4 regions of the Ralstonia sp. 110700041-2 genome follow, and region 3 is predicted to be linked to each of the others. Evidence: predicted binding sites of a transcription regulator. Region 3 holds the regulator's gene; each other region holds the start of a gene.
The links. The regulator LexA, encoded in region 3, represses DNA repair genes until DNA is damaged. The targets are predictions, from matches to a motif close to ACTGTATNNNNATACAGT.
Positions count from the first base shown of each region.

Region 1: recA (recombinase RecA) is a predicted target of LexA. The motif match lies at 2,369-2,386, and genes of this name have one in related genera.
Region 2: imuA (translesion DNA synthesis-associated protein ImuA) is a predicted target of LexA. The motif match lies at 1,641-1,658, and genes of this name have one in related genera.
Region 4: ACUXH0_RS00465 (CppA family protein) is a predicted target of LexA. The motif match lies at 1,996-2,013, and genes of this name have one in related genera.

Region 1 covers NZ_JBSFAI010000013.1:18,816-22,785, reverse strand. Annotated here, with positions in the region: gene ACUXH0_RS18680 (DUF2889 domain-containing protein) at 1-280, opposite strand, end outside; gene recX (recombination regulator RecX) at 567-1,046, opposite strand; gene recA (recombinase RecA) at 1,157-2,215, opposite strand; gene ACUXH0_RS18665 (response regulator) at 2,481-3,191, shown strand; gene ACUXH0_RS18660 (sensor histidine kinase) at 3,184-3,970, shown strand, end outside.
Region 2 covers NZ_JBSFAI010000018.1:78-4,047, forward strand. Annotated here, with positions in the region: partial or broken rRNA gene rrf (5S ribosomal RNA) at 1-9, shown strand, start outside; gene ACUXH0_RS22825 (HAD domain-containing protein) at 952-1,488, shown strand; gene imuA (translesion DNA synthesis-associated protein ImuA) at 1,684-2,640, shown strand; gene ACUXH0_RS22835 (Y-family DNA polymerase) at 2,573-3,970, shown strand, end outside.
Region 3 covers NZ_JBSFAI010000008.1:266,410-270,379, forward strand. Annotated here, with positions in the region: gene ACUXH0_RS14435 (asparaginase) at 1-601, opposite strand, end outside; gene ACUXH0_RS14440 (ferredoxin--NADP reductase) at 739-1,515, opposite strand; gene lexA (transcriptional repressor LexA) at 1,769-2,419, shown strand; gene ACUXH0_RS14450 (hypothetical protein) at 2,539-2,724, shown strand; gene ACUXH0_RS14455 (cupin domain-containing protein) at 3,071-3,382, opposite strand; gene ACUXH0_RS14460 (dipeptidase) at 3,399-3,970, opposite strand, start outside.
Region 4 covers NZ_JBSFAI010000001.1:102,847-106,816, forward strand. Annotated here, with positions in the region: gene ACUXH0_RS00450 (M20/M25/M40 family metallo-hydrolase) at 1-195, opposite strand, end outside; gene ACUXH0_RS00455 (histidine phosphatase family protein) at 427-1,101, shown strand; gene ACUXH0_RS00460 (SDR family oxidoreductase) at 1,151-1,915, shown strand; gene ACUXH0_RS00465 (CppA family protein) at 2,040-2,312, shown strand; gene ACUXH0_RS00470 (LysR family transcriptional regulator) at 2,325-3,191, opposite strand; gene ACUXH0_RS00475 (LysE family translocator) at 3,293-3,919, shown strand.

The DNA.
Region 1 (3,970 bases), on a different contig from region 3:
CCGGGCCAATCGTGTCGCAATGGGTGGGATACGGCACCCAGTCGGAACACGCTTCGGCATCCACGACGTTCATGCGGGTATCGATGGTCACGCGCAGCCACAGGTCATGCAGCGGCTCGCCTTCAGGGCGCACGCCACCGCTGGCCAGGGGGATATCGCGAGGTTTGATGTCGGTCAGGCGCGCTTCAATGTCCCACAGGCCGTCTTCCCGCAAATAGGCCTCGACCGTGATGGCACGGCGGTGGCGCATGGCGCGCGGGAGGGGAGCAGACAGAGGCATGGACCAGACAGACCGATAGGACCGATGGAGGCGGCGCACGCAGATCGCGTGCATCGCCTACGGGACGTATGCGGCAGCGCATCAGCCGCCACACACGAACACTACCGCCCTGCAACCGAAATTGAGGGCGATATCAAAGGCCAGGATTTTAACACGTCGTCACGACCGGACTGGTCGCGTGCTGCAATGCAGTGTGAAAGTGGTTGCAACGATCGCATGAGGTGCAACCCACGTAATCTGCACACAAGAGGATTGTCCGCCTGAATTGTTGCGAGATCGTCGATGTTCAGTCCGACATGTCGCCATCTTCCAGCAGCTCATCCGCCCCTGCGATGATGCGCGACACTACGGAACGGGAGAATCCGCGCGCCATCATGTATCGCACCTGCTTGGCCCGTTCGGCCAGGTCGGCCGGTGGGCGGCCGAAGCGTTTTTCCCACAGGGCTTTCGCCCGGACTGCTTCCGTGCTTTGCAGTTGCGCCTTGACCTCGCCCAGCGTCTCTTCGCCGAGCTGATGCGTTTTCAACTCCTGCATCAAGCGCGCTGTACCGTAGCGGCCCGCGCGGCGGTGCACCATGCTTTCGGCAAAACGCGTGTTGGAGAGCCAGTTTTCGCCCTCCAGCCAATCCAGCAGCGCGTCGACCTCCTCGGCGGACTCGGCGTGCGGGACCAACTTACGGCGCAATTCGACGCGGCTGTGCTCGCGCCGAGACAGATAGCCCAGCGCACGTGCCTTCAGCGATAACGGTTGACGTGGCAACGGCATGCGGATTTGACGTTCAAGAAGCCGGTTCCAAAGAAAAACGCCCACCGTTGGGGAACGGCAGGCGTATGAAGCTCGATAGAGCCATCGATCTGCGCCGACGGCCAACCCAATTACTCTTCTCCGACTTCCTCGGCCACTGCGACGGCGCCCATCGGCGTCACGCCCAGTTGCTCGCGGACCTTGTTCTCGATCTCACGGGCAAGGTCGGGGTTCTCGCGCAGGTATTCGCGGCAGTTGTCGCGGCCCTGGCCGATGCGTTCGCCGCCGTAGCTGTACCAGGCGCCAGACTTCTCGACCACCTTGGCTTCCACGCCCAGGTCGATGATCTCGCCCTCGCGCGATACGCCCTGACCGTAGAGGATGTCGAAGATGGCTTCGCGGAACGGCGGCGCCACCTTGTTCTTGACGACCTTGACCTTGGTTTCGTTGCCGACCACGTCGTCGCCCCGCTTGATTGAGCCGATACGGCGGATGTCCAGACGCACCGAAGCGTAGAACTTGAGCGCGTTACCGCCCGTGGTGGTTTCCGGCGAACCAAACATCACGCCGATCTTCATGCGGATCTGGTTGATGAAGATGACCATGCAATTGGTCTTCTTGATGGTGCCGGTCAGCTTGCGCAGCGCCTGGCTCATCAGACGGGCCTGCAGGCCGGGCAACGCATCGCCCATTTCGCCTTCAATTTCAGCCTTCGGTACCAGAGCGGCCACCGAGTCGATGACGATCAGATCAACCGAGCCCGAGCGCACCAGCGCGTCGGCAATTTCCAAAGCCTGTTCACCCGTGTCCGGCTGGGAGATCAGCAGGTCCGGGACACTTACGCCAATCTTATCGGCATAAGTGACGTCAAGCGCATGTTCTGCGTCGATGAAGGCGCAAGTGCCGCCCAGCTTCTGCATCTCGGCAACCACTTGCAGTGTCAGCGTGGTCTTGCCCGACGATTCCGGACCGTAGATTTCAATCACACGGCCGCGCGGCAGGCCACCAACGCCCAGCGCCACATCCAGCCCCAGCGAACCCGTCGACACGACCTGGACCGGCTCGACCTCGGCGTCGCCCATCTTCATGATGGAGCCCTTGCCGAACTGCTTTTCGATCTGCGCGAGCGCGGCAGCCAGCGCCTTCTGCTTTTCTGCGCTCATCGTGGCTGCCTTCTTACCGTCTTCCATGGTCGTCCTTCGTGCAAATTGGTGTATAAATGGGCCGCAAGGGCTTGCGATTCCAGCGGTTGCCTGCAACAACGGGCCGATGGGTGATTGCCCCGACGCGACCCATTCCATGACTTTAGCGCCGCCAAGACTACAGCACCGCGAATTCGGAGTACTGTATAAAAAACCAGTGGTTTTGACAAGTCTCCAGAACAGATGTCGCGCGAAAACAATGTAGCGGGCGGGATGGGCAAGATATCTTGCCCGGCATCGCGGGGAGACACGCATGCGCATCCTGATTGCCGAAGACGACGCCACGCTGGCTGACGGGCTCACACGCTCGCTGCGCCAGGCGGGCTACGCCGTCGACCAAGCCTCCGATGGGGCGACTGCCGACGCGGCGCTGTCCGCGCAAACGGCCCAGACCTATGACCTGCTGATCCTCGACGTGGGACTGCCGCGTATGTCGGGGCTGGAGGTCCTCAAGCGCCTGCGCTCGCGCGGGGCCATGCTGCCGGTGCTGATCCTGACCGCCGCCGACAGCGTGGAAGAACGCGTCAAGGGCCTGGATCTTGGCGCCGACGATTACATGGCCAAACCGTTCGCGCTGTCCGAGCTGGAAGCGCGCGTGCGTGCGCTGGTGCGGCGCGGCACGGGCGGCGGCGCCACGCTCGTGCGCCATGGGCCGCTGGCATTCGACCAGGTCGGGCGCATTGCCTATATCCACGATCAGGTGGTGGAACTGTCGGCACGCGAGATCGGGCTGCTGGAGATTCTGCTGGCGCGCGTGGGCCGCCTGGTGTCGAAAGAGCAACTGGTCGACCATCTGTGCGGCTGGGGCGAAGAAGTCAGCAACAACGCCATCGAGGTCTACATCCACCGCCTGCGCAAGAAGATCGAAGTGGAAGGCATCCGCATCGCCACCGTGCGCGGGCTGGGCTATTGCCTGGAACGCACGGCCACCCCAACCACCACCGCCACCGCTGCCCATGGGTGATCGGCTGGCCTGGCCGTGGCGTCGGCATCGCGCATCGCTGCGCGAACGCACCGACGCGGTGCCCGGAGCCGACGGCCGCGATGGCCGCGATGGCGGCGGCGACCTCGCCGACACCCTCCCCCACCTCGAAGACGACGCCACGCGGCCCGCCGCCCGATCCCTCTTCGGCGAAATTCTGGACTGGATGCTTGCGCCGCTGCTGTTGCTGTGGCCGATGAGCATTGCGGTGACGTACCTGGTCGCCAAGTCGATTGCGAATGCGCCATATGACCGCGCACTGGAATCGAGCGCGATCGTGCTCAGCCAGCAACTGCGCGAGGTGAATGGGCGCGTGACGCTGCAACTGCCGATCTCGGCGCGCGAAATCCTGCGTGCGGACGAAACCGACAACATCTACTACCAGGTGCTCGGCACCAACGGCGAGTTTGTCTCCGGGGACCGCGACCTCCCGCTGCCGCCCGAAGAAGACGCCAACGCCGGCGGCCTCGTGCAACTGCGCGACGACCACATCCATGGCGCGGAGATCCGTGTTGCGTATACCTTCGTGCAGCGGCCGGGCTCCGGCGGCAAACCCGCGCTGGTGCAAGTGGCGGAGACGCTCGACAAGCGCGCACAACTCGCCAACGAAATCATCAAGGGCGTGATCCTGCCGCAGTTTGTGATCCTGCCGTTGGCGGTGATCCTGGTGTGGTTTGGCCTCACGCGCGGGCTGGCGCCGCTCAATGCGATTCAGGAACGCATCCGCGCTCGCAACCCGGGCGACACCAGCCCCATCGACG
Region 2 (3,970 bases), on a different contig from region 3:
TCGCCAGGCTCTCCCCTCAACACCCCAGCTCTTACACAGAGCTGGGGTGTTTGCTTTTGGAGGCTCGGTTCGCGACTGGCTTGCTGAACGAGGTTCCTCTATTCGCCGCAAACGCACGCCAATAAAAAGTGGTTTATAAGACGCTTTATTGGTCGGAATCGTGTCAATTTGGGTGGCGGTTACTTCAAAGCCCCTCCATTCCAGTGTTTTGCTATCGCCGTCTGGCAACGTGGTAGTGGACAAAAGTTATCTTCCCTGGCGCGCTTTCTAAGTATTTGATTTGCAGGAACATCGTGGCGAGTGATTAAAGGGTCGCTTGCAAAGATGTTTTCCCTTGCGCCATACATGCAGCCCCGCGCGAGAACAAAGTTACTTTCCCTTGGCTGCGGTCAGCGGCACCGTGCTTGGCTTGACGAGGAAGAGGCGGGGTTAGCATTCCGCCCATTCCGGTCCTCCAGCTCATAGTTGAGGGTCGGTAAGCCTCGCGCCGACGTCCATGTGCCGCTGGCCCACCAGTCTGCCCTGGCGGGAGTGCTTCTGGCGGCCGCGGTCGTACGCCACGCGCTGGGTGGGGCCGCGCAAAGCCGCATCACTCAAGTGGACCTGTTGAAGCCCCTTCCTGTCGAACTGACGCGTCCTGCAGATAAGCATCCGTCAGGCTCCTGCATCTGCCAGGACCAGGATTACCAACAGGTGTATGTGGCCAAGTATGCACAGACACATGATCCGGTCGATCCGGCTAAACCAAAGCTGAAAGGGGCCCCGGCAAGTAGCGAGACCTCGCGCAGAACCTCTGCTAGAGCCTCACGTCAGTCTCGTGTGATGGACACGGCGAAGCCCGCCGAAGGCGTGGTGGCAAGGAAATTAGGGTAAGTGTGGTGGCCCTGTTGCGAGATTTCCCACGCAGTGCTGGAATGTCCAACGAAGGTAGGGCGGGAACAGCGAGGCACTATGACCAGACAGGTACTCTTGCTTGACTACGACGGGGTATTGCATCGAGGCAACTCGTATCTGACGCCAGGAGGCGTTGTCAGCAGTGCTCCTGGCCAAATCGAGCTATTTGAATATGCCGGTCTACTAGCCCAACTGCTCGAACCTCATCCCCTCGTTGAGCTGGTCTTGTCGACGGACTGGGTGCCAAAGTTTGGCTTTGAGATCGCTCGGGATGCTTTGCCAATCGAGGATCTTCGGCGTCGTGTTTCAGGTTCGACATTCAATGGCAGCATCGACGACGCATTGTATTGGTTGGGGATGTCCAGAGGTCGCCAGGTACTTCAGTACGTATCGAGACACCGGCTTACCCATTGGCTCGCGCTGGACGACAGGCGAGATGGTTTTGAGTCTTGCCGCACGCGTCTCATTCACTGTCAGGCGATGGCGGGGTTAGGTGATGTAGCGGTACAGCACTGGTTCGCTCAGCAGTGCGGAAAATATTTCTCGGGTGCTCGCGCAAGGTTGGCACGGGTTTGCGGGGGCAGGGGAAGGTAACTTTGTCGGCGAAGTGCCTTCTGCCGAGGCCGTCAGACACCCTAACTTTGGCGTTCCACGCCAGGGAAACGAACTTTGTCGCAGGGAACATAACTTTTGTCCGTTCCCAAACGCTCACGCAAAACTAGCCCGCGTTGAAGGAAAGCTGTGATACTGTATATTCATACAGTATTCATCGCTTGCTTTGGCGTTTCCATGTTTGCGTTGTCCTCGTCTCTTTTCATCGCCGAAGATGTGGCGAAATGCCATGCCCCCGCCGTGCGCGAGGTGTCTAGGTTGCGTTCGCCCGCGCCGAAAGCCTCGACGGCGCCATTGCCGGAAACGCTGCATCCCGCATTGTGGAGTGCAGGCCGTCTGGCGCGAGGCGGCGGGCGCGTTCTGACCACTGGATATGATTCACTGAATGCCGAGTTGCCCGGTGGTGGCTGGCCCCTCGGCGGATTGACCGAACTGCTGTGTCCACAATCCGGTATTGGTGAATGCCGGTTGCTGCGCCCGACGTTGTCTACGCTGTGCACGGGCGCAGGGCGCATCGCGCTGATTGCTCCACCGCATCTGCCGAATGCAGTGAGGCTGGTGGGCTGGGATTTCTCTCCTGAACAAATCGTATGGGTGCGGGCTGACAAGCCCGCTGACCTTCTGTGGGCAGCCGAGCAGGTTCTACGCAGCAAGGCTTTCGGCGGAGTACTGGTCTGGCTGAACCGGGCACGCCCAGGAGAGCTTCGCAGGCTGCAAGTGTTGGCCCAGGCGGGAGAGAGCGCCATCTGGTTGTTCCGGCCGGCCCAGGCGCAGCGTGAGTCGTCGCCGGCGGTGCTGCGGCTGGGGCTGGAGCCGGCTGGCGCCGATGTGCTGTCCATCCTCTTCCACAAGCGGCGCGGGCCGTTGCGTGAATCTCCATTGCTGCTGCCGTTGGCGGATCCGCTTCGGGCCGGTCGCGCTTCTGTGCGTCCGTTGTCTGTGCCGCCCGTCGAGCCGTTCATCATGGATCCGGCCACGGCGCAATTGCTGGCGGCGCTTTCGTCTCCTTCGTCTTCTGTTGCGTTCGATGCTTTGTCGGACGTTCCCGATCAAAACACTCCCGATCATGCCGTTCTGGATCGCGGTGCATCTGCCCCGTCTCCCACTCGACGCGCTTCGACCGCGGTGGTCTGATCCGGCCGCGCTGCCTTTGCCGGTGGTGGTGTTGGAGCAGGAGCGCGTGGTGTCGGCCAACCGTTTGGCGATGCGCGAAGGCGTACATGCAGGCCTGCGCCGGGCGGGAGCGCAGGCATTGGTACCACACGCTATACAGCTTGACCGTGACGTGGCGGCCGAGGCACGGTTGGTGCAATCGCTGGCGCTGGCGTTGCTGGCATTCACGCCGCATGTGACGTTGGACGTGGTGGATGAGGCAACTGTCCTGTTGGAGGTGGAGGCCAGCTTGCGCCTGTTCGGTGGGCATCGCGCGCTGTGTCGGGCGGTGAGGTATTGCGCGTTTCGGTTGGGTGCCGTGCCGCAGCTTGGCACCGGGCCGACGGCGCGCGGTGCGGCATGGCTTGCCAGTGCACAGCCGGCGCCGATACGTGGCCGGCGTCGCACAGCAGCCCGTCAGGGGCGCGTGCGGAGGGCGGTGCGGCAGGAGCGGTTGTCGACGTTGCTTGATCAATTGCCGGTCGATGCGGTGGCGCGTCTTACACGGCCTGATTGGCTTGAGGGCCTCGGCTGCCGCACGCTGTCCGATTTGCGCGAGTTACCGCGTAGCGGATTGCGGCGGCGCTGCGGGCCGTTGCTGATGGATACGCTCGACGCGGCTTATGGCAACGGGCACGAGAGCTTCACGTGGTTCACCGCGCCGTTGTGCTTTGATGTGCCGTTGGAATTGTCAGGTCGCATCGATAACGCGGAAGGTGTGCTGGCAGCCTCGGAGCAATTGTTGTTGCAGCTGGTCGGCTGGCTGTCGGCGCTTCAATTGGGCGCCAAGACATATCGACTCACGCTGGAGCACGAACGCCGGCGCGGCCGGAGCAGTGAGGATGCCGCTTCGTCCACGCCGGTGGAGATCGCGCTGGCACAGCCGGTTCGCACGCTGGCGCACTTGTCGCGGGTGCTGCATGAGCGCGTGCATCGGCTCACGCTGATCGCACCAGTGGTCGAACTACGCCTGACGGTGACCGACGCTACGCCGCTCGCGCCGCCCACGGAGTCGCTGTTTCCCGAGCCAGGTGGTCGCGCTGAAGATGCTGCACGCCTGATCGACACGCTGATCGCCAGGCTGGGCGCTGAGAACGTGCGTCACCCGCAGCCGTGTGCTGATCATCGCCCCGAGCGCGCCAACCATTGGGTCGAGGTGAATGCCGCGACTACCGCGCAGAGCCGTGCCGCGGCGCGTCAGGCATTGGCGCAATGGCACGCGCAACAGCCGGAGCGGCCGCTGTGGCTGCTGGAGAAGCCGATCCCGCTGCTGACACGTCAGAATTATCCGTATTACCGCGGGCGGCTGCGG
Region 3 (3,970 bases):
GTTGCCCTACCCGCTGAAACTGCACCTGCGTGTCGAGCACGAAACCCAGCGCGCCGGTGTCCGGCGAAACAAACGCCTCAACCGCGTAAGTGTGACCCTTCTGGACATCGCGGGCGGCATGCACGCGCTGGTTGAGCGCCACCAGCACGCCTCGCCCGCGCGCAGACGGACTGGCCGCCAGCCGCACCGCATTCAGCAGATTCAGCGGGCCATCCGCCGACAGCGACGTCGACGGCCGCATCGCCGCAGTCAGGACGATCGGTGTATCGGTCTGCTGCGTCAGGTGCAGTAGCATCGCGGTCTCTTCCAGCGTGTCAGTGCCGTGCGTGATGACCACGCCATCCACACGCTCGACGTCGATCCAGTGACGGATACGCGCCACCAGCTTTTCCCATACGTCGAAGGTCAGATCCTTGCTATCGATCTGTGCGACCTGTTCAGCGCGCACGTTGGCGAGGCGCTCCAAACCAAGCTTGCTGGCCGCGAGCAGTTGATCGATGGGGACGGCGCCAGCGCGATAGCGTGCGGCGGAGCCAGCGTCGTCAGCAGAGCCGGCGATCGTGCCGCCGGTGGCGAGGATGGCGATGGTAGGCAAGGACATCGTTGCAGACATGCGTGGTGGGCAAGGCGCGCATTGTATCCGCCCGCATCGCCTTTGCCGACGCGGGATTGCCCGGGGCGCCGGCAAAAACAAAACGCCGGCACCCAGGCCGGCGTTTGCAACAGAAGCCGTATCGATTATTTCTCGACGAAGGCGCGCTCGATCACGTAGTCACCCGCTTCGCCCATGCGCGGCGAGATCTTGAAACCGCGGTCGTCGAGCAGCTTGCAGGTGTCTTCCAGCATGGCCGGGCTGCCACAGATCATGGCGCGGTCGACTGCCGGATCCATCGGGGGCAGGCCGATATCGACAGACAGCTTGCCGCTGTCGACGAGGTCCGTCAGGCGGCCCATGTTGCGGAACGGCTCACGCGTAACCGTGGGGTAATAGATCAGCTTTTCGCGCACCTGATCGCCAAAGAACTCGTTGTTCGGCAATTCCCGGGTGATGAAGTCGGCATAAGCCAACTCGCTCACTTGGCGCACGCCGTGCAGCAGCACGACCTTCTCGAAGCGCTCATAGGTGTCCGGGTCCTGGATGATGCTCATGAACGGCGCGAGGCCGGTGCCGGTGCCGAACAGATACAGGTTCTTACCGGGTAGCAGGTCATCCAGTACGAGCGTGCCGACCGGCTTCTTGCTCACCAGCAGCTTGTCGCCCACCTTCAGATGCTGCAGTCGCGACGTCAGGGGGCCGTTCTGCACCTTGATGCTGAAGAACTCGAGGTGCTCTTCGTAGTTCGGGCTCGCGATGCTGTAGGCGCGCATCAGCGGCTTGCCTTCGACCTCCAGCCCGATCATGACGAAGTGGCCGTTATGGAAGCGCAGCGCCTGGTCGCGGGTGGTCTTGAAGCTGAACAGCGAGTCATTCCAGTGATGGACGCTCAGAACGGTCTCTTGATTGAAGGCGGACATGGTGACATTCGGGCCAACCCAATGAAGCTCAATCGGGTTATGTGGCGATGCAAAAATCGGTCAAGGCCTTGATTTTATGCGATTCGCCGCGGCCGCGCCTGCATGGATTGCGCATAAGCTTCTAACCAGTCGCATGGGTTTTGACGCCGGTCATAAGGACTGGGCGCCTGCGCAACAGGTCACAACAAAATCACTTGCGCTTCCTGCGTCACTGTATAAAATCACAGCACCTGTTCAAATATACAGTACGCCGATGGCCACCCTCACCCCCCGCCAGCAGCAGATTTATGACCTCATCCGCCAGACGATCCAGCGCACGGGCTTTCCGCCGACGCGCGCCGAGATTGCCGCGGAGTTTGGCTTCTCGTCGCCCAATGCGGCTGAGGAACACCTCCGCGCGTTGGCACGCAAGGGCGTGATTGAACTGACGCCGGGCGCCTCGCGTGGCATTCGGCTGCGGGCGGCGGGCGACACGGCGCAGCATCAGTTCTCGCTGCCGTCGATGGGATTGATGCAGTTGACACTGCCGCTGGTGGGCCGCGTGGCCGCCGGTAGTCCGATCCTGGCTGCCGAGCATATTGATCGCCAGTACCAAGTGGATCCGTCGCTGTTCTCTGCGCAGCCCGATTTTCTGCTGAAGGTGCGTGGTATGAGCATGCGCGACGCCGGCATTCTCGATGGCGATCTACTGGCCGTGCAGCGCGCCAGTGAAGCCACCAACGGCAAGATCGTCGTGGCTCGACTGGGCGACGACGTCACGGTCAAGCGCTTCCAGCGCAAGGGCCGGCATGTCGAGCTGATTGCCGAGAACCCCGATTTCGAACCGATCCACGTTGATCTGGATCGCGATGAGTTTCACCTGGAGGGCTTGGCCGTCGGTCTGATCCGGCCTGCTGCTCCGTAAGTCTCCGGCGCATCTCAGCGCCAAACCTTCGCTGTTTGATTCCACTTGAAGGTGAGCCAGCGGCTCGCCGGGGCGGAGTCTTGCCACTCGCTTTTCCACCCGAACTCACGAGGTCTGCCATGCGACTCGGATCGATGTCTTCCCGCCGCCGCCCGGTACAGCCGGTTCCCTTCCGCCAAACCCAGGGCGTGCGCATCTATCAAGGGGAGCAGCGCCGTACGATGGTCGGCAGCATGGCCGCCATCTGCCGCATGCTGGATGCGATTCCAGCGGCCTCGCGCACTGCTGGCGCCGAAAGCTGCTGAGGGAAAGAGAAGGCCGATGAGGGCTGTGAAGCGCGCTGCAGCGGCCGATCAGGGCATACCCCAATGCTGCCGCCGCAACTGATTTCATACACTTGCCGTGCCCTGAGGACAGGGCTTTCTTCAACTGATTTTCGGCCCGCCGTTTGAGCGGGCTGTTTTTTTCTGCTCGTAAGTTGCTGCAACGGCACATTTAACGATGTTCCGTCGGTGAAACGGACGTTTACCCCGATGTTGTTTGGCGTACGTGACAGTAGTATTGCTAATGCCCTCAGGGGCAATGAGATCGCTGAATTCGAAGCCCGCACATTGCGGGCTTTTTTTTGCGCCGCGACCGGCAGGCGAGCCGCTAAACGCTCCCCGCTTTCTCGACGACGAGGATTCGCGCCTCGCCCCGCGGGTGCGCCACATGCTCGCAGCCGATACCGGCGAAGAAGATATCGCCGGGTTCCAGCGTCGCGACTTTCTCCTCGCCGGCTTCGCGGTAATGCATGTCGACCGTACCGTCGAGCACCACGAACACCTCCTCACCGTCGTTCACATGCCAGCGGTAAGGCTGGTCCGTCCAATGCAGGCGCGTGGTAATGCCACTCATATTGGCAATATCGAGCGCGCCCCAGGCACGCTCGGCGGTGAACGACTTGGCGCGGATGATGTTCATGGCGATCGTGCGTCGGTTATTGCATTGACTGCAGGTTGCCGATGCGCACCAACATCTCGGTGAACATCTGCATATCGAGGTCGAGGTCCTGCACTTCCTTGTACTCGTTGGCGTTGTGCGCCGTGTACTTCTTGCCCGGCATGGCCGGGCCGAAATTGATGGCGTTCGGCATCAGCTTGGCCGTCGTGCTGCCGGCCGTCGGCACGGGCTTGGCGTCGAGGCCCGTGGTGTCACCATAAATGTTGAGCAGCGTCGACAGCCACGCGCCCTTCGGATCGCGCGCCATCCAGTTGCCTTGATCGTGGTTGATCTCGAGGGCGACATGGTTGGCCTTGGCCCATGCGTTGATCTTGCCGGCGATTTCACCGCGCAGCGCATCAGGCGTTTTGCCGCGCGGCATGCGCACGTTGGCGCTCACCTCCACGCGGCCATTCTTGTCGCCGATCACCGTAGGCGAAATGGTGAGCGGCCCCATGAAGTCGTCCTTGTAGGCGACGCCCATGGTAGTGCCGAGGTAGTCGGTGCCGTAAAGGTCGGTGAGGTAGCGCACGGCATGAGCGTAGGCGTTGTCTGCCAAGCCGAGATCGG
Region 4 (3,970 bases), on a different contig from region 3:
GATGGTGCCAATCTGGCTGAGCCCCGCTTCGTTGCCCGTCCCCGAATCGATGTTTACCAAGCGCTCGAGCAGGTGCAGCGCGTCGCCACGGTAGCCCTCGGCGGCGGAGAGCACCTTGGGATTGGCATCGGCAGCGCAGGACAGGCCTGAGGCACACAGCAGCAGCGCAGCAACGGCAAGGCGGGACGGTTTCATGCGGGACCTTTGTAGCGAAGTGGCAAAACAGCCATTACACACAACATCAGTGCTGGCCGGGCAGCCATGTTGCGCCAGGCGCACGGTCTTCACCCGCAGCTTGCTCTTGGCAAGCCGTCATGCAGTGGCACAACTATTCATTGCATGCATTACCGGTCATTCAAAGAATAAATTTCACAAATAATGCACGCGCCGCTAATCTGGTTTCCCCTTTGATTTGGCGAGCAGACGATGGCGGAGCTTTATCTCGTACGGCACGGACAAGCCTCGTTTGGCGCGGCGGATTACGATCGGCTCTCTGAGCGCGGCGAGCAGCAGAGCGTCTGGCTTGGGGAATACTTCGCGCGGCAGGACATCGTTTTTGATCGCGTCATCTGCGGCACATTGCGCCGCCATGAGCAGACCGTCGACGGCATCCTGCGCGGCATGGGCATGTCGGGCACGGCGTATGAGCAGCATGCCGGGCTGAACGAATACGACTTCCAAGGGCTGTTTGCCGCGCTCGGCGAGGATTTTCCGGAGCTGACGCAGCTCGCTTCGGGCTCGATGCGCGACCACTACCGGGCGCTCAAGCAGGTGCTGCATCTGTGGTCGGACGACAAGATCCGCGGGCCGCTGCCCGAAACGTGGGCCGCCTTCCAGCAGCGCGTGGCCGATGCGCGCGCGGCCATCCAGGCCGGCGGCGGGCAGCGTGTACTGGCGATCAGTTCCGGCGGTCCCATCGCTGTGACGGCGCAGCAGGTGCTGGCCGCACCGCCAACGAGCGCCATCGCGCTGAACCTGCAGATCCGCAACAGCAGCGTCTCGCAGTATTTCTTCAACGCCGAAGCGTTCCAGTTGGCCACCTTCAACGGCATCCCGCATCTGGACGACCCGGCGCGGCGCGCATTCCAGACATACGGCTGAACGCCCACGCGGACACGCCCACAACACATAACCATTGGAGGAGCACACCATGAGCACCAACCTGTTCGACCTGACCGGAAAGATCGCCCTGGTAACGGGCGCAAGCCGTGGCATTGGCGAAGAGATTGCCAAGCTGCTGGCAGAACAAGGCGCGCACGTGATCGTGTCCAGCCGCAAGCTGGCCGACTGCGAAGTCGTGGCGGAACGCATCCGCGCGGCAGGCGGCAAGGCCGAAGCGCTTGCCTGCCACGTCGGCCGCATGGAAGACATTACGGCGGCGTTCGACACCATCCGCAGCAGGCACGGCCGGCTCGACATCCTCATCAATAACGCGGCGGCCAACCCGCACTTTGGGCACATCCTTGAGACGGACTTGGCGGCCTATGAGAAGACCGTGGAAGTGAACATCCGCGGCTACTTTTTCATGTCGGTTGAAGCCGGCAAGATGATGAAGGCGCAGGGCGGCGGCGCGATCGTCAACACCGCGTCGGTCAACGCGCTGCACCCGGGCGACAAGCAGGGCATCTACTCCATCACCAAGGCGGCCGTGGCCCACATGACGCGCGCGTTCGCCAAGGAATGCGGGCCTTTCGGCATTCGCGTGAACGCGCTGCTGCCGGGGCTGACCAAGACCAAGTTCGCAGGCGCCCTCTTTGAAGACAAGGCCACGTACGACCGCTGGATCAGCGAAATCCCACTGCGCCGCCACGCCGAGCCGCGCGAGATGGCCGGCACGGTGCTCTACCTGGTGTCTGACGCAGCGAGCTACACCAACGGCGAATGCATCGTCGTCGATGGCGGCATGACGGTCTGACAACGGGGCGCTTACCGCATCGACCGAGCCGCCGCGCTATTGCGGCGCGGCCGCAACATCGTCCTTGAAATCTGTGGATACCTGTATATATTTACAGTAACTGTAAATTTATACAGCTCTTGTCATGGACGACCTGATCCGCATCGAAAACGAGTACGACCGCCAGACGGTGCTTTGGCTGCGCGAGCGCCTGGGTGAACAGGCTCTGAACGAAGTCGTGTTGCGCATGGATGTGCGCGGGCGGCCGTATGTGTCGGAAGTCTGCCGCACGCTGGGCCTGACGCCCCCGCCGCGCAGACGGGCGGCACCGCGTGCCCGACCGTTCAACCGGGCCGTGGGCGAAGCATATCTGGCCACCATTCGCGGCATCCTGGGCGGCCGGCAAGCGACGGCATAAGCCCGGCTGACGTTAATCCGCCAGCGTGGCGGCCGCCTCTTCGCGCAACCAGTCAAGCCACGCGCCGGCCGGGCTGTCGGGCGCAATAGGCGCATCGGCCAGCAGGTTGTAGCTGGAGCCGTCACGTCGGAACCCTTCGGGCGCAATCAGCCGCCCATCTTTCAGGTCATCACCGGTCATCAGCTTTGACGCGATGGCGGTGCCCTGCCCCGCCAGGGCCGCCTGCAAACTCAGATAGAAATGTTCGTAGCGCGCTTCGGGCAGCCGCCCTCGCGGCCGTGCCGTGCTGCTGGCGCGCCACCATGCCTGCCATGCATCGGGGCGCGTGGCGGTGTGCAGCAGCCGTCGACGCGCGGCAATATCCGCTTGGCGGGCGTGTACCGGGCCGATCCACTCATCGCAAATGGGCGCCGCATGCACGTGCGCGGGCCACGCAAAGTCATCACGGCGCAATGCGACGTCCACCCCGGTGCGCGCGAAATCGATCGGCCCGCCCGCCGCAAACAGATGCACCTGGATGGCCGGATGCCGCGCCTGGAAGCGCGACAGCCTCGGGATCAGCCACCGCATCGCCAGCGTCGGTTCGCATGACACCACCAGCGTTGAAGACATTGCCCGGCGGGCAATCCGGTCGATGCAATCTGTGAGAATTTCAAACGCATCGGTGGCAGCCGCATGCAACTGGTCGCCCGCTGGCGTCAGGAAGACGGCCCGATTGCGCCGCTCGAACAGATCCACTCCTAACGACGCTTCCAACTGTCGTATCTGCCGGCTGACAGCGCCATGCGTTACGTGAAGCTCCTGCGCCGCACGCACGAAGCTGCCGTGCCGTGCCGCAGCTTCAAACACACGCAGGGTATTCAGTGGAGGCAGCGCCATCTGTCAGTTTTTCTCACCTAAAAACGGCATCATAAATCGATTTTCAGCGATGACGGGTGCATCCAGAATTGGCGCACCCCCGCTTTGCGATTGCGCCCGACATGACCGAACTCCTTGCTGTTGCCGTCATCACCATCCTCGCCGTCATCAGCCCAGGCGCGGACTTTGCCATGGTCACGCGCAACAGCCTGCTGCATGGGCGGCGCGCCGGCGTGCTGTGCGCGCTGGGCATTGCGCTGGGCGTACAGGTGCACGTGTTCTACACGATGTTCGGCGTGGGGCTGCTGATTGCGCATGCGCCAACCCTTCTGCAGGGCATCAAGCTGGTGGGCGCGGCGTACCTGGTGTGGATTGGCTGGAATACGCTGTCGGCCAAGCCGTTGCCCAGCGGCGAGACTGCCGGTAACAGCGCCGGCGCTCCAACGCTATCGACCTTCGCAGCCCTGCGCATGGGCTTTCTCACCAATGCGCTCAATCCCAAAACGACGCTGTTCGTAGTCAGCACGTACACGCAGGTCGTTCACCCGGGCACGCCGCCGGCCGCGCAGTTCGGCTATGGCGTGTTCATGTCGGCGGCGCACGCGGTGTGGTTTGCGTTGGTGGCCGCAGTGTTTGCGTCAGGCGCGTTACGGCGTTCGCTGCTGGCACGGCAACGCATCGTGGACGGCGTGATTGGCGTGCTCCTGATCGGATTGGGATTGGCGCTGGGGCTCGCGCGGCTTGCGTGAGGCCGCGCACGGCAACCTCCCCATGCCGGTATCCATGCCGTCTGTCCCAGG